Regions from separate parts of the Paenibacillus sp. FSL R10-2796 genome, predicted to be linked through region 3. Evidence: riboswitches for the same ligand, from Rfam matches in the RefSeq annotation. Region 3 holds a riboswitch; each other region holds the start of a gene.

Region 1 (5,297 bases), 1.3 Mb from region 3:
CGGGATCTTATTTAGCTGATAGGTGATCGTTAATTCCGGCTGGGTCTTTCCATTCAAGCCTGCAGGCAAGCTCTGAAGAGCCGATGATTTGAGCACCGAAGAAGTAACATTAAATTCCTTCTTGCTGCCAGAAGTGCCACTCGCAGCGAATTCAGCTGCTGAGCCATCATGTTGTCCCAGATTCCAGATCACAGTACCATCCGGTATTTCTGCTGCAGCATCAGTTCCTGCAGATAGTCTCGGTATATTGGCACCTACCTTATAATCGTTTGTCCTATTCGTTCCGAAGACAGAGACAGACAACAGAAACAAGACGGTTAATGCGGCGAATTTTAGTAATAACAGTAATGGTTTGTTTGCAGATATCTTATTTTTTCTATTAGATATTCTCCTCGTTATTCCCATCCATAGGTCCTCTCTTTCTTCCGGAATGTCTTACCCTATCATTTCATTAGATTAAGGAAGGAACAATGCCCCTTGTGGAATTACCTGCTGCTTCTGGCTGGAACTCTCCCATAGCAAACGAAGATTGGCATCTCCTTCATTCTCATAATATTCAATTTGGATATCATAAAGCGTTCCGGCTGTGAGTGGGATACTTCCTTTATGAAGGGTTGCACTTTGATTTTTCCAATTGTCGATGATCAGCTTTCCGTCAATCCAGACACGGACTCCATCATCAGAGGATGCCGAAATTGTATATTTTTCACTGAATTTAGGTTTGAGTTTCCCTTTCCAGCGTACAGAAAAGTGATCTTCATTTATCTCTGAGGCAGGGGACCCACCATGCCAATTAAAATCAATCTTACGGTCATTGCGGATAAGTACCGCTTCTCCATCTAAATCAGTATTGTTATAGTATTCTCCAGTTAAACCCGTTAGGGTTACCGGAGTTACGGGTGCTATCGAAGGACCTCCTGTTGTGAGAACATAGTCCTCTCTCGATACTATAAATGAGTCTTTCATAAAGCTTTTAATTGACTGTAGCGTATTATTTTCTGTCAGTAATTTTCCCCAGGTCATCATATAGACCCATTTATTTTGTTTCTCAGTTAATACATCCGGGTTCGGCAGTTGCCCACTCTCCCCGATTCCGATAGGTTTACCCTCGGCCAATGCGAGCAGATCCTCATAGTAGGACTGTTTATAATCGTTATTGTAGATATCCGCAGCCAGAACATCGAGTTTATCCCCACCGGGATAATATGCAGCATATGGATCTGACCATTCATTCGGTGCATTTGGATTCCACACCCACAGTAGATTATTTAGCTTGTGTGTGTTTACAAAACGATCATAGACAATACTCCACAGCTCTGAAAAATTGTCCTTTTTCCCCCACCAAAACCAACCACCATTCATTTCATGGTAAGGTCGCCATAAGACCGGCACTCCGGCATCACGCAGCTGACCCAAATATCCAGCAACCTCGTCTAGATCTGAAATTAGCCTCTTATACTGAGCTGTCCCAGGTGTAACATAAGCATTAAATTTCTCTTGACTGAGACTTCTGTTTACATTGGACCATTCTGGTGAGGTTCCCGGTAAGCTCTGATGGAAGGTCATGGCTACAATGCCACCCTCCTGATGCCATTCAATTGCACTGTCTATAACAGCTTGCCGCTGTTCTGCGATCGTCCCTTCGGATTGATTATTAATCGCCCCTAATTCATAACCATGTAGAACGGCATTTTGTCCCGAAGTATTCTTCAGCTTATGAACCAGTTCATCTGGACTTTCTAGATAATCATGCTGGCCGGACAAGATCCCTTTGCCACGTAGATTCACCAAATTACTCAGCAGTTGCTTGGCTTCTTCAGAAGCCGAAGGATTGCTTGGTATAGCCGGAGGTAGAGAGGAAGAAACACTCATAGCCTTCGGAAGACTTTTAACCTCTCCCCAAGGCAGCAAGGAAAAAATAATAAACACCGGTAACATAGTAAACAACAATCTGTTTTTCTTATAATATTTACGCAAATAAATCCTCCTTTCGGTAGCTGTACTGCCTCCACAGGTGTTAAAAACATACCTGTTATCGGACAATCGTCTTCTGACCTAATGAGGACTATAGCTTAGTAGCTCTGCAATAACGCAGAGCCACTAAGGATCGACCTTTAATTTTCATCAATCAGGAGACATCCGGAAGAAAAAGTGCACTTGCTGGAACTGTCTCTTTAGCTTGACTAGCACTTTCCCACATCAAGCGGACTCTCGCATCGCCTTCATTCTCGTAATACTCCACCTTGATATCATATAGCTGGCCAGCCTTCAGCGTTATAGTGCCCTTACGCTCAGTACCACTTTGCTTAGTCCAACTATCAATCACGGATTCCCCATTCACCCAGACACGGATACCATCATCTGAGGTAGTGTAAAATGTATATTGCTCATTATATAATGGCTTAATTTTACCGCTCCAACGTATGGAGAACCGATCAATCCCGAGGGCGGCATCCGGGGAGCCTTGCCGCCAATTGAAATCGATTATTGCATCAGTTCTGTTAAGAGTTGCTGCTCCCGACAATTGCATGTTGTTGTAATACTCTCCTGCAAGCCCCTTCGCGAGAGGAATTGCTGCCTCCCCCTCTTCTTCAGAAGGTGCCGGCGCTGGTGCGGCGCTAGGTGTCGGTGCCAGACCAGTATTTAATTTATCTCTGGTCAGGGTATAGTTGCTATTCATAAATGTTTTGATTGTGTCTGCACTGTTATTCTCGTAAAGCATTTTTCCCCAGCTCATCATATACGTCCATTTACTTTGCGATTGCTGAAGCTTCTCCAGATTAGGCATTTCACCATTTTCCCCGATCGCAATCGGTTTGCCTGCGGCTAGACTCAATAAGCTGTCATAGTATTTTTGCTGGTAATCATTTTCGTATATATCTGCTGCCAGAATATCTACTTTATCAGCACCTGGATAAGTTAGCGCATAAGGATCTGACCAAACATTGGGAGCATTCGGACTCCATACCCATAACAAATTATTTAATTTATGAACGTTAACAAAACGGTCATACATAATATTCCATAGTGTAGAAAAGTTATTTTTCTTCCCCCACCAGAACCAGTTCCCGTTCATTTCATGATAGGGTCTCCAAAGCACCGGAACGTTGGCATCGCGCAAGCTTTTTAAAGAGACGGCCACCTTATCAAGCTCAGCGATCAGATTGTTATATTGCTTGGTACCCGGTGTAACGTAACTATCGAACTCACTCTGGCTAAGTGTTTTTTTCACATTATCCCAGTCATAAGAGGTGCCCGGCAGGTTAGCATGAAAAGTCATAGCTACGATCCCGCCCGCTTTATTCCAGTTGATGGCGCTGTTCACCACATTTTGACGTTGCCAAGCCATCGTTGCTTCGGACTGGCCACTGATCGCACCCATTTCATAACCGTGAAGAGCCGCATATTGTCCGCTGGTTCCCTTCAGCATATTGTTAATTTCATCTGGACTTTCTAAATAGTCATGTTGACCAGCAATAATGCCTTTTCCTGAGATCGAGTAAAAATAGTTAAGCAGCTTTACGGCTTCAGGTGAGGCACCTGGGGTAACCGGCGTTCCAGAATTTGAAGCAGCTATGACAATAGACGGCGAAATTCCAACAGCCAGCGGAAGTGCAGTCAGAAACAGGACGAGTGACAGAAATGCACCAAACAATCGATACGTACGGTAAGCTTTCAAAATAATCTCCCTTTCGGTAGCCAGGCTGCCACTCTTTCGAAGGCCCTATAGCTTTGCGTCCCTACCTTTCGATAGGTTTGCCTTTTCAATTTAAGAGAAATAATCTCTCTTACCGTAAGTATCGACGACAATTAATGATCTATTTAGTGTTTTTATGACTTTTTTTGATAATTGAGTCAATTTACCTGTTTCAAGAAATTTTGAATTGGTTAAATAGATAGGTTAGACCTATGAAATGAATTGTTGTAGTTCTATATCATTCCAGTCTAAAGTAATACGTATGTTATCTTCTTCTACTAATTCAGACCCCGTCTGTACCTCTATAAACTCAACATCCGTCAAAGCAAGGATCGCGTGCTTCGTTCCTTCCGGTATACGTACCACGTCCCCAGCCTTCACATTATGTTTTTTCTCATTCAGCACAATACTTGCTTCGCCGCTGACGATTGTCCAAATTTCACTACGCTTGCGATGTAATTGATAGCTGATATTATTCCCCTCGGATATAAAAATCCGTTTGGTCAGCACTTCATTGCCTTCATCATATTTCACATAATCAATAACTTTGTAATGGCCCCAACGGCGTTCCTCGTACATCGGTCTTTGTTCAAAGGTCTTCAGCACTTCTTTAATCCGTGGGCTCTCAGCTTTATGGGTAACTAGAATTCCATCCGGGCTAGCCGCAATGATCAGATCCTTCGCACCAATTACCGTTATCGGAATGTCCAGCTCATTAATCAAGCAAGTCCCCTCAGAATCCGCCGTCACAAAACCTTTTCCTACATGCTTGCTGCTCATTTCCTCTGTCAGCGTATTCCACGTTCCAAGATCCTTCCAGAATCCATCATACGGCTGCACCACAATATGTTCTTCTTTCTCCACCACTTCATAATCAAAGCTGATGGAAGACAATAGCTTATACTGCTTCTGCAATTCTTCATATCCTAAAGGCAACCCTTTACGCTGCAAAATATCTAACAAGTACCCTAAGCGGAAGGCAAACACGCCGCAATTCCACAAGGCATTTTGTTCGATGAGCTGTTCTGCTTGTATGCGGTCTGGTTTCTCTTGAAAGTGACTCACCTTCATAAAACCATTTTCCCCCGCCTCTTCGGTGGTAGGAATAATATATCCGTATTTCTCTGAGGCATGTTCAGGAACAACACCCATTAGAGCCAGATTTGCTCCACTTTCCAGCATGGTCTCCTCAAGCATAGCTATGGTATCGAAAAAGGATGCTTCTACATAAGGGTCAACAGGCAATATTGCTACCGTCTCCGCTGGAGAAACACCTGCCACTGAATAAAGATAGGTAGCTGTTAAGGCGATAGCCGGAAAAGTATCCCGACGCTCCGGTTCAACGATAATCGGCACATGACTTCCCAGTTGGCTTTGTATCATTTCTACTTGGCCGCGGCCGGTGGCCAGATAAGATGATTCTGCCATCCCTGCTTCCTCCAACTGTCTCCAGACACGTTGTACCATGGATTCTGGTTCACCTTGAGGGCTTTCAAGTACCTTTAGAAATTGCTTTGAACGTGAGTCGTTGGACAACGGCCATAACCGTTTACCTGAACCGCCTGATAGAAGTACCATTTTCATAGAATGAACCCTCCTT
Region 2 (5,297 bases), 2.1 Mb from region 3:
CCTCACCTCATCTTATGAAGCTCTAAATACCGAATTGACTAACCATAAAGAATCGGCAACCTCAGGTATCACTACCCTTCAAGATAAACTCCAATTGATCAGTCAGACTCGCGAGCAAAAACTAGAAGAGCTTGAAAAAGCTCGGCTAGAAGAAGAGCAAGCAAAGAAAGAAGAAGAAGCGAAAAAAGAAGAAGAACGTTTGGCTGAGGAGAAAAAGCAACAAGAAGCCGAGGATAAAGCGAAAGCTGAGGCAACCCCTCCAACATCAGGCGAAACTGCTCCGGAAGCCCCAAATAAAGAACAACCTGAAGCCCCAGCCACTGACCCGGTAAAGCCGGAAATTGACGAAGAGCTCACAATTCCAAAAGATGTCCCTCAGCAAGAGGCTCCACAAGAGACGCCAAAGGCGGAAGACAGTACGACTACCCCGCCGGTAGCAACCCAAGCTCCTTCGGACCCTCAACCTGAGAAAGGTGGAGAATAAGATGCGAATTAAAAAAATTATCAATAATACCCTATCGAGCTTAATGCTTGTGATCTTTATTCTGCTGGTGGCAGCCGTAGTGTTATCCAAGGCCTCCGGCGGTGAACCTGCTTTCTTCGGATATGAGATCAAAACCGTACTCTCAGGATCGATGGAACCAGGAATTCAGACAGGCTCAATTGTCGCATTAAAACCCGGAGGGGATATGAATCGTTTCAAACCAGGCGATGTCATCACCTTTAGGAATGAAGATAATCTGCTCATTACTCACCGGATTGTAGAAGCGACCGTCAATAACGCTACTGGTGAAGCTGTTTATCGCACTAAAGGCGATAACAACGACGCGCCCGACATGAACCCTACCAGTTCTGTGAATGTTGTAGCTCAGTATACCGGGGTCACTGTACCCTATGTCGGTTACGCTATGAATTTCGCGGTTTCCAAAGCTGGAAGTGTAGTCCTCATGATCGTGCCTGGCTTGATGCTTCTGCTCTATGCTCTGTATACCTCTTGGAAGGCTGTAGCTGCATTAGAAAAGAAAAATGCTGCCCTACTGCCAGCGTCGCCGCCCCCAACAGAAACACAGCCCTAAGTTGATTGTCCACTTCCGCTTACGAACCGGAAGATACAATATATAAATTTTATAAAAAATTCAAACACAAATTTGAGGAGGAATTTTATTATGGGTATCAAGAAAACATTGGGTCTTGGCGTAGCATCTGCAGCACTGGGTTTATCATTAATCGGCGGAGGAACCTTCGCATACTTTAGCGACACTGCGCAAAGCACAGCTACATTCGCAGCGGGCACGCTCGATCTGAACTCCGACCCTTCTGTCATCGTTAATATTCCTAACCTGAAACCAGGTGATACGGTAACTAAATCCTTCAAATTGAAAAACGATGGTTCGCTCGATATCGGATCTATTATTCTGAATACATCGACTCAAATCACGGATGCTAAAGGAGATAACTACCTGGATTTAGCCGAGTTCATTAAAGTTAAATTCCTTAGAAATAATGATAAAGGAGTACCTATCGTCTCTCCTGAAAATGTAGTTTATGAGACTACACTTGCTGCTTTAAAAAGTCAGCATCCGGATCTCGTAAAAAATACAGGTTGGGATCAACTCTTTACCGAAGCATCCGGTATTAAAGCCGGTACCAACGACAGCTTCTCCGTCCAATTCGAATTTGTGGAAAATAACCAAGATCAAAATATTTTCCAAGGCGATAGCTTAACACTGACTTGGGATTTCGTAGCTAAACAAGGTGCGAAAAAAGACTACTAAGATCAATAAAGTAATTTAATAAAATACTCGAAGAGCAGCAGATCCTGAATCCGGCCACGGATAAGCAGATTGCTGCTCTTCTCTTTACAATAAACTTTGTCCGATTTATTGATATTTGCTATACTAATAACAAAAATTACGGAGGGGCGTCAGCATAGTGCCACAGAATATGGGCCAACGTATCCAGCAGCTCCGCCTAGACAAGGGTTTCTCCCTATCTGAGCTTGCGGACAGAGCAGATGTGGCTAAGTCGTATCTTAGCAACGTGGAGAGAAACATCCAATCCAATCCATCCATCCAGTTTATCGAAAAAATCGCTGACGCGCTTCAGGTATCCATTCATGCCCTACTCTATGGAGAACCCAATGATGCAGAGGAATCACATTTAGATTCGGAATGGTTCCGATTGGTGCAGGAAGCTATGGACTCAGGCATTAGCAAACGCGAATTCAAAGAATTTCTGGACTATCAGAAATGGAAGCTCGATCAAAAGGATTAATACTTCCTACTAATCTGGTACGATCCTCTCTTCTACTAAATCATACCGAAAAAGGACACAGCGAAGAACCGCTGTGCCCTTTTTCGATATGTAACCCCTCTAATGTATTACTGCACGATCTGCACAGTTTTCTCATGAAAGAACTGGCGGATTTCATCTGCCTTAATGCCAGCCTTCTTAGCTGCTAATAATAAATGTACCCACTCTTGATCCAGATCAATAAACTGCTGTTCTCTGTTGCTACCCTGGTTGGACTTTTCCAAAAAATCTCCCCCTAAGATTTTACGTCCCCAGGCAATCCGGCTGTCATAGTATCTCTACCTTAGACCCGCGACTTTGTGCCCCTGCCTTTCGGCAAGTTTACCTTTTACTGGACCCTTTTCACGAAAGGATCTACTTAAAAAACTATAAAATTACTATCTGCAATAACATTATACAAAAAGAAAGCGGAAAAGTGTGTCGATTCCTGGTTACTTTCTATTTTAAAAACGAAAAATAAAAGATTTTTTTTCAAAGATCTTGTCCGATTATCACGATACTCGTCCGTTACATAAAATAAATTGTACTAGCAAAATAAATATTTACTGACCTAATAGTTAAAAATAAGGATAATAGAATCATTTTAATAGGCCTTTAGAATGGGTAATGAGAAGAAACACCCTTCTTTTCATTAGAACAAGCTAACCCATACCATTTTGCGAACGTATTGGACGAAAGAATGAATTGATTACAGTGGCCGAAAGTAGCACAATAAGATGAGAAATGAAACCGCAATCATCACAGCTCCAGTAAGCGTTGACACAAAATGTCACGTATGGAGTTCATCCGTTAAGGAGGATGTATTCATGGCAGCCAAAGAGCCCTATAACGAATCCATTTGGAGTAAGTATTACGGACCCAATTTAGGCTACATTCAAGAAAGATATGAACAGTTTGTGAAAGATCCCTCCACCGTAGAAAATAATTATCGCGAGCTTTTTACAAATTCGGGACCTCCTCCCCTAACTCCGGATAGCGAACCGGCTCCTCAGCCGCGCATCTCGGGAGACACCGAATGGCTTAGAAAAGCAGTAAGAGCTTCCAAGCTAATCGCCAATATTCGTATATATGGCCATATGGCCGCTGAAATTGATCCGCTGGTACGCGATCAGAATCCCATGGCAAAATATCTTGAGCTTGAAACCTATGGGCTGACCCGCGAAGACCTGATCGCACTGCCTGCCACGCTTATATGGGAAAATGCGCCGAATGATGTGCATACCGGATGGGATGCCGTGCAACGTATGCGTCAGGCATACACCAAGACTATCGCCTATGAATTCGGGCATGTGCATGAAGAAAAAGAACTGCAATGGCTAAATAGGCAGGCAGAATCCACCAGCTCACCAGCACCCCTAAATAATACAGAACGCAAAGAGCTCCTGAACCGCCTGATTCAGGTAGAGCAATTTGAAACCTTCCTCCACAAGACTTTTGTAGGTCAGAAGCGTTTCAGTCTTGAAGGCAATGATGCTCTTGTGCCGATGTTAGATGAAATCGTACGTGCTGCTGCACATGACGGTGCGGAGCATATTTTGATGGGCATGGCGCATCGCGGCCGCCTCAACGTTCTTGCACATATTTTGGGCAAACCTTATGATATCATATTTTCAGAGTTTCATCATTCTCCGAACAAGGAGCTTTTCCCTTCCGAAGGCTCCACAGGCATTAACTATGGTTGGACAGGTGATGTGAAATACCATCTCGGTGCAGACCGTGCTGTCCGTGAAGGAGAAACCGTACGCACAAGAATAACACTAGCGAATAACCCAAGTCACTTGGAATTCGTCAATCCTGTTGTGGAAGGTTTCACTCGTGCCGCACAAGAAGATCGGAGCACTGCAGGACTGCCGAAGATTGATACCAGTAAAGCTATGGCGGTGCTGATGCATGGCGATGCTGCTTTTCCAGGTGAAGGAATTGTTGCAGAAACGCTTAATATCGGCAAACTTCAAGGTTATCAAAATGGTGGGACGATCCATATCATTGTTAATAACCGAATTGGTTTTACGACTGAAAGTGAAGATTCCCGTTCTACGCATTATGCGAGTGACATCGCCAAAGGGTATGAAATCCCAATAGTCCATGTCAACGCTGATGACCCAGAAGCCTGCGTAGCAGCTGTACGTTTAGCTAGCGCATACCGCCATCAATTCAAAAAAGATTTCGTAATTGATCTCATCGGCTACCGCCGTCATGGTCACAACGAAATGGATGATCCTGAAACCACACAACCTATTGTCTACGGTAAGGTTCGCAATCATCCAACCGTCTACAAGGTCTATGCAGAGAGACTGAAAAACGAAAAGGTTCTTACCGCCGAAGACGTACAAAGGATGAATGCTGAAGCAGAAAGCGTATTGCAGCGTGCGTACGATACTATGAAGGAAGGCAATCATAAGAAAAAAGAACCCAAAGCCTTCATTCCTCTACAAACGGACCGCGCAGCGGCAAACACTACAGCGGTATCCATCTCCAGCCTGCAGGAGATCAATCGTGAACTGTTGACGGTTCCTGCTGGATTCCAGGTTTATCCGAAGCTGGAGCGCATTTTACAACGTCGTAAAGATGCACTGAATGAGGGTGAAAAGGTCGACTGGGCACTGGCTGAAACATTAGCCTTCGCTACCATTCTGAAAAATGGAACGCCCATCCGACTGAGCGGTCAAGATGCCCAGCGCGGAACCTTCGCACATCGCCATCTGGTGCTGCACGACAGTAAAACAGGAGATTTATTCTCTCCTCTGCATCAGCTAAGCGATTCCCGTGCCTCCTTTGGCGTATACAACAGTCCATTGTCAGAGGCATCAGTATTAGGCTTTGAATATGGTTATAATGTGTTTGCACCGGAAACCTTCGTAATCTGGGAAGCACAGTATGGTGATTTCGCCAATGCGGGTCAGGTTATTTTTGACCAGTTCATTGCCGCTGGACGCGCCAAATGGACACAGCGCAGCAATCTCGTCATCATGCTGCCGCATGGC
Region 3 (5,297 bases):
AGAATCTGGCTGTGAAGCTGGGAATTCCGCAAGAGGAAGTTCTTTCGATCGGTAATTATTTTAATGATATTTCTATGCTTACATACGCGGGTATGGGCGTTGCGATGGATAATTCTCCGGTTGAGGTCAAAGCGGCAGCGAATGCTGTCACGGGGTCTAACAACGAGCATGGTGTGCGAGATGCGCTGGTTAAATATTGTTTATCTTAATAATGGAAAGCATAAAGCGGACTTGAGTCCGTTCTATGCTTTTTTTGTTGTAAAGGAAATAAAAGAGAAACATAAACAGAAATGATTTTATCCATAAATAACCCGCCCTTAGGATTAACTAGAAAGGGCGGGACATAGATTAACTTCCTGCATTAAAGTTTAATTTCCTCGTTCCGGCTAGGATCGCTATATTTATAGATTCCAGGGTTCAGTTCGATTTTTTCGTCGAAAGGGATATCTTTGTAGCTATCAATATTAGTTCCTGTAGATATCATGCCCTTAGGTGTAATTTCAGGCACCACTTCTTTGCCATTAATCCGTAACGTAGTTTGGTTAACGCTTTTGAAGCCAGAAGATTTGGATGTTGATTCGACAATCAAATTTTCGCCCTCAGTATAGTAAGTGAATTCAATTTTTAACCCATCGACATCAAGTGAAGTGAACTGCTTTTCTTCTTTAGGTTTGTTTATAGTGATCCAATTCTTAGTAGTATCACGTTTCTCAATGACAGCATCCTTTAATATAAGTTTCATTGGAACATCGGACCAGTCGTTATACCATTCCGGAGATTCGAATTGAAATAAATGCTGGTAGCTTTCGGAATGATCTCCTTTCAAATTCCAACCCCCAGTGATTGTTTGATCACCTATAACCAACTGAGCGGTATTATAGTGGACAATTCCTTTTTTAAGCGAATCATTTTCATCTATTAGAATTTGGATATCCAAAGGGGTAACCACTAGCTGATCTAAGGTTATGCCGGTCTTTTCTTGAAATTCAGGACTGTTATACAGTTTCTTAGTGTAAATCGCCTCACTTGCTTTTTGTCCATCTGCTTTAAAATCGAACTTCCACGTACCTGAAAATCGTTTCGCTTCTTCAATGTAACTAAAATGAAGACTAGCTTCCTTCCAATCTGATTCAGTTATATTGAAAACCTGTTCAATAAATAAATCCGATCCTTCGTTAGGCATGATGGTTGGAATTGCTTCATTCTTTTGACCACCAGTACTAACTACCAAATGTGGATTACCCCGTCCTAAGTCAGATGGTGATGCAGCGACTTTGTAACGGATAATGGTTTGATTGGAAACATGTCGAACGGATTCGATTTGAATGCTTGGATATTGCTTAACTCCAGTATTGATAGTATCCCCTGCTTGATGATTAGATTGTAAGGGAATATTCCGATCACTGTAAAAAATGAGATTCCGTGCTTCAAACCTGTAGTCCTTTTTATCATTCTTTAATGTATCAGGTGTCTCATATACTCCAATGAGTTTCTGGTTTTCAGGATCGTATTCTAAATAACCGTATACCTTTGCCTTGGCACCGGATTCACTAGTCATGATGTTTTCCTCTGTAGCAAATCCAGTATATTTGGATAGATCAGATTTAGTATCAAGTGATAACAGCATTTTCATTTTTTCTCCATCAGTTACAACACCGTTCAAATTCATTGTTACTCCTGAACTGGAAGTTTGAAGATTATACTGTTGACCGATGCCGTTATTTAATGCATTGCTCACACTTCGACCACCAATTTTATCCCAATTAATCGTCATACTAGCGAATACAGGAATGGCTACAAGTAAGAGGCAAGAGAAGACAATACTGATAGGAATAACCTTTTTATTAGACCTAGGAGTATTCTGGGAGGCATGCAGATTTCTTTGACGTGTATAAGCTTCTTGTTTTATGGCAGTCCACATCAAATCATAATCCGGTCGGGGAATATGTTTATCTTTTTCAATATACAGACTCATTACTATTCAGCTCCTTTAGTTGGGTTCCACCCATTCTATTTAGTATTTTAAGTCCCTTGTTCAGTCTGGATTTTACAGTTCCTTCGGGTATGCTCATAACTTTAGAGATCTCGGGTACAGTCAATTCGTTTATAAAACGAAGGACTACTACCATTCTGATTTTGTCAGGAAGCTGACTGTATAACCCTTGTAATTCTTTTTTAGTTTCCTGTCGATCCAAACGTTTTTCTACAGGGTTTGATTCCTCAGACCTGGATAGTAAATAATTACGTACTTCTTTCATCCACCCCGTCTTACGCCTTTTGATCACACTGTTGCACTCATTCGAAGCAATTCGTAAAATCCAAGCTTTCAAGTTTCTTACCTTCGACTTATCCGCTAAGATAACTTTTACAAATACCTCTTGGGAAATATCCTCCGCATCTGCCTGATTTTTCATTAAGTAGTAACAAAAATAATATACTTGTTCTTTATAGAGCTCGAAAATTTCCCGGTCACTCATTTTGCTGCACCCCCTGTCTTTGCTGTTCTCATTAATAAGACTTATAAGCGTATGTAATCGTTCATTTTTCATTTTGATTGTAGTATTTCTTCTGAGTATCATAGCGAATTCGAATGGAAGATAAGTCGTTTACAGGTAATTATAACCATGATAAAATTAGCGGTGGGACATGCGTCCGTAATCTATTAAAACTAATTGAATGTCCGCGTTAAAGGTAAAATCATCGAAAGATGATGACACAAAGCCATGGGTCTAAAACCTTTCGACAGAAGGAAATGATCGCCAGGCCGCCATAGGGATGTCTTATGAAGCATAAAGGATAGCTCTAAGAATATGTAGTCTATTTTGAGCTCTTTTATTATTTCGACCTATACGGCGTTACATTATCGCAAGGGGCCGAAAGGGGAAGTACATGAACAGTTTTTTCAAAACAATAGGTACTAGTTTGGCAGTAGGTGCTTTATTGCTGTCCGGAACGATCGGATGGATGTCTAATCCAGGAGTAGTGTCAGCAGCTACCTCAACAGTAGTAACCGCGGATCAGATGATCAGCAAAGTAACGGCAGCCTCCAAAGCAATAAAGAATTTCCATCTGGATGTGACCAAAAAACAGGATATTCAAAGAAGCGGGGTGCGTATCAGCAACACCAACACTCTGAAGCTGGATATCAACCGTCTGCCGAATTTTGCCGCAGCAGGCACTGTCGCTAGTAGTCTTTTAGAAACATCGTACAGTCTATATGCCAATGACAAGGAGTTTTACTATCTTGTAGACGGAAGTGAACTGATCGATGAATCTGAAGATGAAGGTTACGACGATGACGGGGAGCCAATCGATCCTGATGCACAATATTGGCTTGGACTGGAGAAAACGGAATGGGATGCCTTTTACTCTAAAGGCCAATACGATCCTGTTTCCATGCTTGATTCGGTCAAAAGTTATAAAAAATCCATGAAAGTCAGCACTGCTGGCGCACAAACAGTCTTACAATTCACGGTAACCGATCCGACAGCAGCTAAGGGGATAATCAAACTCTATGACCAGGAGAACCTCTGGGATGGAGAGACAGTTCAACCCAAAAGCGTAACGTGGAAATTATTCGTCAATACTAAGACCTGGCAAACGGAAAAGCTGACAGTCGATCTGAGTTATGTGCTGGTAAGTGATGGAGCCAAAGATACATACACCACGAAAATCGAAGCTAAATATTCCAAAAATAATAAAGGTGCAGCCATTGTAAAACCGGCCGAACTAGAATAATAAGGACGATTCATAACGAGCGAAAAGCGCTGTTCAGCGGAACAGCGCTTTTTGTTGTATCCAACAGCAGTTCTTTATTAGTTGACAAGAATAAATCATTGCTGTAATTTATATGTATGCGCATGTATATAATAATTTATCTAAATATAATTTAATGAAAGTTGGGAAAAAGATGATAGCACTAGACACAGCATTAACTTTTCGCAGAGGGCTGACATTAAAAAACCGAGTGTTTATGGCTCCAATGACCACGCGAATGAGCTTTTATGACGGTGTAGTAACACAAGATGAATTGAAATACTATTCGCTAAGAACGGGCGAAGTAGGTGCGGTCATCACTGCGGCAGCAAATGTACAAGAGGGTGGAAAAGGATGGGAAGGTGAACTTAGTGTTTCCTCCGATGAATTTATTCCTAGCCTCAGCCGATTAGCATCTACTATTAAACGAAATGGAACAAAGGCTATTTTACAGCTATTCCATGCAGGAAGAATGACAGATTCAAAAATATTGCGTGGCGTACAACCCGTTTCCTCCAGCGCCATTGCTGCCGAACGCCCGAATGCAGAAATTCCAAGAGCATTAACAGAAGATGAAATTTTCGGTGTAATTGAGGATTTTAAAAAAGCGACTCAACGTGCTATTCAAGCTGGATTTGACGGGGTAGAAATTCATGGAGCAAACACATATTTAATCCAACAATTCTTCTCTCCACACTCCAACCGTCGTGAAGATCAATGGGGCGGAAGCTTAGAGAAAAGATTTAATTTCATTAACCAATTAGTGGATGCAGTTATTGCTGTCGTTGACAATTCAAAGGTTAAGGATTTTATTGTCGGGTATCGTTTTTCTCCAGAAGAATATGAAGAGCCTGGAATTAAAATCACCGATACCTTTTATCTTATTGATAAATTAGCTGATAAAAAGCTGGATTATCTGCATATTTCATTAGGGGATTTTAAGAAAGTATCTGCATCAGAAGATTTTAAAGAAAAATCAATCCTGCAATATGTACATGAGAAAATCAATGGCCGTGTACCTTTAATTGGGGTAGGAGATATCCGTACCAAACAGGACGCAGAGGACACGTTGACAAATGCTGAATTAGTAGCAGTAGGACGATCTCTTATCATTGATCCTCATTGGACAAGTAAAGTGCTGGAGGGTAAAGAAGATATCATCAGAAGAGTACTTGCTGATCAAGATAGAGAAGAACTCGTAGTAGAGAATGGTATTCTAGAATTCCTTAAATTAATGATGCCTGATCGTTTACGCTAAACCCAAACACAGTTTTGAGGTCTAAATCTATAACGTTCCGCGGTAAATTCCGCGGAACGTTATTTTTCTGTAACGACTCTATTCCCTCTTTAAGATTGTTGTCGTATGTTTCAACATTCGATTCATGAGATTTCGCCGTTCTGTTTTTATGTCGGTGTCGCTTCTCTTTAATGCGTCGCGGATGGGGATGATCTCTGTAATTTTCCTGCCGCTTTTTATTCTTCGATCTACACAAGTCGGGATGTAACCTACGTTAGTTATACTCGTGTGTCCTTTTTCATCC
Region 4 (5,297 bases), 2.6 Mb from region 3:
CATGGACAAGTTGAGGTAGTGGGGGTTCTCAGTCACTCATCCACAACAGTAGAGCAAGCTGTTAAAGCCTACCGTTTTCCTAAAGGTACGACAAATTTGGACGAGCTGTTGTCTTGGGATCTGGATGCAGTATTTGTGCATAGCCCAACGACGACCCATTATGATATAGTAACAAAATGTCTCGAACATGGGATTTCGGTGTATGTAGATAAGCCGCTGTCCTATGATCTGGAAGAATCCAGAAGGATGGCAGAACTGGCAGAAAATAAAGGGCTGCTGCTAGGCGTGGGCTTTAATCGGCGTTTTGCCCCAATGTATGTCACTGCCAAGAGTTGGCTCGAGGAAGCCGGAGGCATTAGCCATTGCCACGCGATTAAACATCGCACGAAGCTGCAGTTAGGCAGCAGCCGTGAGACTGTGCATGACGACTTGATTCATATGCTTGATCTGCTGTTATGGTTATGTGGAGATCAGTATGAGCTGCTTCGCAGTAATCTTCAATCCAATGGAGAGGGGCGACTTGTGCAGGCATCTGGAATGCTGGGTTGGGAGCAAGGCTCAGTGGGGATGTATAGCATGCTTCGTGAGGCGGGTGTTGATTTGGAGAAGCTGGAGCTGCACGGTAATGGACGTTCGGTGGAAGTGGCAGATCTGGACCAAGCCATCCTATATGAAAAAAATGCTTTGCCACGGACCCAGAGCTTTGGAAGCTGGGATACGGTGCTGGATAGAAGAGGTTTTGGTGGAGTGGTAGATCATTTCCTGAACAATATAAATACACCAGAGTTATGCAGTATTGCTGCTTCAGCAGTTCTGCCTAGTCATAGATTGGCAGCTCAGCTTGCTGAATGAGGTCTCTAAGAAAGGAGTAAATTATGGAAGACAACCGTAAATTAGTGGAGGAACAAATCATCGAAAGCTATAAGCGTGAGGAAGAGATGATGATCCTTGTATTCGCCCAGTGGTGCGTGAATCAAGGACTCGACCCGCACAGTTTGTATTTGCAGGCTTATCCACAGCAAGAAGGGAATGAAGCCTTGCGAAAAGCGCTTGCCCTAACGGTTTCAGCGGAGGAAGCAGGGGATATTTCTGATGACACAGTTCTGGGCGTACTCTCCTTATTCGGAAATGATGACTTGGCGCAAATCGTGACAGAAGCGATCTCTAAAAGGGAATCTAGAGCACATACAGGGGATTGACAACGAGGATATAATGATAATGTCAGATGAACTTTTTTTAGTAAACGATGTTCATCAGGGATGAAATGTGTTAATATTATATATACTAACTAATAGTAAGTTTCGCTAGTGAGAGGTGAGAACAATGGAAGAACATCAAATTTCGATGTGTCCCAGATTTGAGACAGCCTTCTCTTTCTTAGGCAAACGTTGGAATGGACTTATTATTCAGACATTGATGAGTGGACCGAAGCGGTTTAAAGATATTTCCGGCCTCATTCCTTCAATGAGCGATAAGATGCTGTCCGAGCGGATGAAGGATTTGGAAGGTGAGGGTATTCTGGTTAGACATGTATACCCGGAAACACCTGTGCGTATTGAATATGAACTAACAGACAAAGGCCGTGCGCTGGAGCCTGTTATGCAGCAGATTCAGTCTTGGGCTGAGAGCTGGGTAGAGTAGAAATCAAAGTCGTGTTGTGGCCCTTTTTCCTGAAGAACGGAGGAGGGCTTTTCAATTTTTAAATAAAAACCTTGCACAGATCGAAAAAATCTGTAATATAATAGAAAAAACGTTGTATGTTCCTTGCATGGAAACGCTTGCAATATTGGTTTTTGCTCAAATCTACTCAGCTGGAGTACAGGCATAGCAAAACTATTAGGAGGCGAGGGAGATGAAGACCACCCTGTTTTCCCGGGAAATAACGTATGGAAAAAAGGATGTTGCTGAGCTGGAGAACGCTTCGATCAAAGTACAGCTCATCTATGACAAGACGTTGTTCATGCTGCATAGCCATCTTCCAGATTCCTTATGGGATGCGTGGATTGGCGTGCCTTACAGCATTATCTCTTCACTCTACAAAGGCAACAATGATAGCGGGACTATTTTTCAAAAATGGATTCAAAGTCCTTCTGGCTGGAAATGTATCGGCTGTGAACGGCATTGCCTGGAGTCGACGGAACCTCTTCAAGAAGTGAATGTGGCGAGTAATCAACGACAATATAAGTTCCATAATGGCATTCGCCAAAGCATGGTGCTACAAGCCCTAATTTGGTCCATGTACGAGAATACCGTATTATTCAAACCCTTTTTAGGGGATGAGCCCTTTTTTGATGAAGATGATTTGCATACGATATCCTCTTATTTCGTGCCAACTTACCTTAATGATCTACGTCTTCTGGAGCAGTCTAAGCCTTGTAAAGAGTACAAAGATCAGAATATACAGATTTATCAGGAATGGATAGCCGCCCCTGACCTTGTCCTCAAATGGAACGGAGGCCTAACAGAAGGCAGATGGATGACTGGTGTTTATATGGATCACTCCCGCTTTGCTGGTTTAGGACCTTATTTGAAGGACGCAAAGGGTAAGCGAACGTATATGCAGGCTTATGTTCAATAGAAGATACAGATTTGGTGTGATCAATTGATGCGCCTCTTCAGAAATTGTCTTAGGTATTTCGTACTAGGATATTATTATGAAGAGGCGTATTTTTTCTATATATTAGTAAATTTGGTTGTTGATAGGGAGGTTATAACAAAGAATTAGATGAAAAACGACAAAGTTCACAGTAATGACTATATCCAGTGATTCAGTTATAGGGTATTATTACCAAGCAGAGAATACATTGTAAGTGGAGTATTGAATCTGTTTTCGATTTCCTTTAATAACCATTTGAATTAAAAAGGCAAACCTGCACGAAAGTCAGGGACGCAAAGCCACGGGCCTTATTCGAACATCTAAGGATGCTAACGAATGGTAGCCGGGCCGCTTCTTCTAGTGGTTTTTTTTTGTGTTTTTTTATGGATAGCATTTGAACTTATTCTTAAATCGGAGGACATTATGACAAAAAGAAAGAGATTAATAAGTAAATTATTATGTTTATTGTTGTTAATTCAGCTGTTTGCTCCTTTTCTTGGTGGGAGTTACATGAAAGTCCTTGCGCAAGGAGAGACAATTAAAATTCAATTTCAACCTATGCAATCGCATACTCCAGAGGGGTTTCTCGCTGATTACGGAGAAGTATTCGGTGTTAAAAACAACTATGCCTACGGTTGGACTACAGATCATACAAATTCCACTGTTACAAGAGCTACTTATGATGACTTGCAGAACAAGTTTAATATGAGTCAGAGCTCGTACGGAAATCCTACTCTCGATACATTGACATTAATGCATCCTGACGGGATGTGGGAGATTCAATTAGACAATGGTATCTATGAAGTAGCTGTAACTGTGGGTGATTCAGTATATGGAAGTAAGAATGCACTGGATGTGGAAGGCACTATATTCTGGGATGGTCTATCGTTAGACCCTGGAGAGCATTCTACATTGAAGAAAAGTGTTACTGTAAGGGATGGAAAGCTAAGCTTGAGTCAGATTAATAGTCCTAATGTAGAAACGGCATTAAATAATATCGAAATTTCTATGGTTAACATGTTCACTCCTACTCTTGCACAACCCCGTATCGCTTTGCCAGCAGAAGAAAATAAGATAGCCGGGAACAAGGTATTGATGTCAGGGACGATGGTCAATGTACATAATGCTCCTCCGTTTATAAAAGTGAAGGGACTCCAAGGGGAGATCTCCAGATATATGAACGAACAGACTGACAATATCAAGCTACGGATACAACAATATGAACAAACTGCTTTCACTGTTAGTGGCAGTGATGTTACTGCGATCCATCAAGCTGTTACTTCAAGCCTACATAGTCCAGCAATTATTAAAGCAGGACATCTCAATTTAGAGAAGAGTGTTACTTTTGGAAGTCCGGACAAGCCGGTTATTTTAATATTAGAGGGTATTAATACCAATCAATTCTTGAACATTACTGTCTACGGAACCTTAATCCTGAAGGGAGGGCTAAATGCCAACGCTGCATTGTCTTTAAATATCTTAAACGGCAGTAGTGATGAGTCAAATGGGAATCTATGGGTGCAAGGTGCTTTTCAATTGAATAATAATCTGGATTTTCATGTAGACAATGAACTTTTCGCAGGTGATTTAACTTATAACAGCGGTACGCTCAATATAGAAGCGAAGAGAGTATTGGTTCCTGGAAGTTTGAATATTAATACTAATGTAATTATGAATATTGAAGACGAGATTTCAATAGGAGTGGTTATATCCAATAATCTTGTAGCTGATTTGAAAGTGAAGAAAGGTGACCTGTTCGTCCGCGACAGCATTAGTGTGAATAATCATTTAAACATTACAACCGGAGGATTGTTTGCGGTAGGTGGTGATCTGATCACAAATCAAAGGCCAAACATTCACACTGGATATGGAACGGAAGGGCACACTCTTTTGAAATATGCCGTTTCGGGGTTGAAAGCTGAGTACTTCAGTGGGAGCGATTTTACTGGTCAGAAGGTGACAAAGTTGGATGAATCCATCTTCTTGTCGGGGCAACCAGTTTTGGGGGTACCTGGTATTGCAGATAAACGATTTTCCGTGAGCTGGACAGGTCAGGTACAACCTAATTATTCGGGAGAGTATACGTTCTTTGTTAATACCAATGGTGGAGTTAAGTTATGGGTAAATGATCAACTTCTTGTTGATCAATGGTCAGCTAGGTATAACTCTGCACAGAGAACAATTCAACTTGAGGCAGGAATGAAATATGATCTCAGAATGGAATATGCCAATGACTTGGGAAATCCTCAAGCCAGTTTGCTCTGGGAAAGTGACAAACAGATTAAAGAAGTAGTCCCTTCCATATCATTGAGACCATTTGCTATTCCCTTACCTGTAGCTAGTGCAGTTGATACAGGTATTACTATACAATGGCCGACTCTTTTTAACGCGGATGGATACGAAGTAGAGTTTGATAACAATATTACCAGTATTGGAACAGAACCGTATTTTTCTGCAGATAGTCTTAATTCAGGAACAGAACATATTTATCGCGTTCGAGCCAACAGTGGTGATCTCAAAGGGGAATGGTCACTGGCAACACCACATTGGACATTGCCAACTGTCCCTCAGGATATAAACCTAACCTCTACCAGTAACTCCATAACCCTTACTTGGTCACCTGTTATCGGTGCAACCAGCTATGAGATTGAGGTTAATAATAGTATTCAAGACATTGGAAATGTTTTGACTTACCTAGAAA

Evidence for each region. A riboswitch is a leader RNA that binds a small molecule or an ion and turns the genes downstream of it on or off. The one in region 3 is predicted to bind cyclic di-GMP.
Region 1: linked by a shared signal. The riboswitch ahead of NST58_RS05340 (glycosyl hydrolase) and the one ahead of NST58_RS11380 (DUF6612 family protein) in region 3 are both predicted to bind cyclic di-GMP.
Region 2: linked by a shared signal. The riboswitch ahead of NST58_RS02365 (anti-repressor SinI family protein) and the one ahead of NST58_RS11380 (DUF6612 family protein) in region 3 are both predicted to bind cyclic di-GMP.
Region 4: linked by a shared signal. The riboswitch ahead of NST58_RS23325 (PA14 domain-containing protein) and the one ahead of NST58_RS11380 (DUF6612 family protein) in region 3 are both predicted to bind cyclic di-GMP.

Annotation. Positions count from the first base shown of each region.
Region 1 is NZ_CP150178.1:1,208,777-1,214,073, reverse strand. It holds gene NST58_RS05350 (discoidin domain-containing protein) at 1-405, opposite strand, end outside; gene NST58_RS05345 (glycosyl hydrolase) at 457-1,977, opposite strand; gene NST58_RS05340 (glycosyl hydrolase) at 2,129-3,679, opposite strand; cyclic di-GMP riboswitch class I at 3,692-3,771, opposite strand; gene NST58_RS05335 (sugar phosphate nucleotidyltransferase) at 3,908-5,281, opposite strand.
Region 2 is NZ_CP150178.1:492,479-497,775, reverse strand. It holds gene NST58_RS02385 (hypothetical protein) at 1-484, shown strand, start outside; gene NST58_RS02380 (signal peptidase I) at 486-1,076, shown strand; gene NST58_RS02375 (TasA family protein) at 1,167-1,775, shown strand; gene NST58_RS02370 (helix-turn-helix domain-containing protein) at 1,945-2,274, shown strand; gene NST58_RS02365 (anti-repressor SinI family protein) at 2,382-2,537, opposite strand; cyclic di-GMP riboswitch class I at 2,565-2,649, opposite strand; gene NST58_RS02360 (2-oxoglutarate dehydrogenase E1 component) at 3,120-5,297, shown strand, end outside.
Region 3 is NZ_CP150178.1:2,554,977-2,560,273, forward strand. It holds gene NST58_RS11365 (Cof-type HAD-IIB family hydrolase) at 1-209, shown strand, start outside; gene NST58_RS11370 (DUF4179 domain-containing protein) at 362-1,975, opposite strand; gene NST58_RS11375 (RNA polymerase sigma factor) at 1,959-2,477, opposite strand; cyclic di-GMP riboswitch class I at 2,681-2,772, shown strand; gene NST58_RS11380 (DUF6612 family protein) at 2,890-3,738, shown strand; gene NST58_RS11385 (NADH-dependent flavin oxidoreductase) at 3,911-5,014, shown strand; gene NST58_RS11390 (CapA family protein) at 5,093-5,297, opposite strand, start outside.
Region 4 is NZ_CP150178.1:5,156,800-5,162,096, reverse strand. It holds gene NST58_RS23345 (Gfo/Idh/MocA family oxidoreductase) at 1-852, shown strand, start outside; gene NST58_RS23340 (hypothetical protein) at 876-1,199, shown strand; gene NST58_RS23335 (helix-turn-helix domain-containing protein) at 1,324-1,641, shown strand; gene NST58_RS23330 (hypothetical protein) at 1,853-2,578, shown strand; cyclic di-GMP riboswitch class I at 2,854-2,952, shown strand; gene NST58_RS23325 (PA14 domain-containing protein) at 3,107-5,297, shown strand, end outside.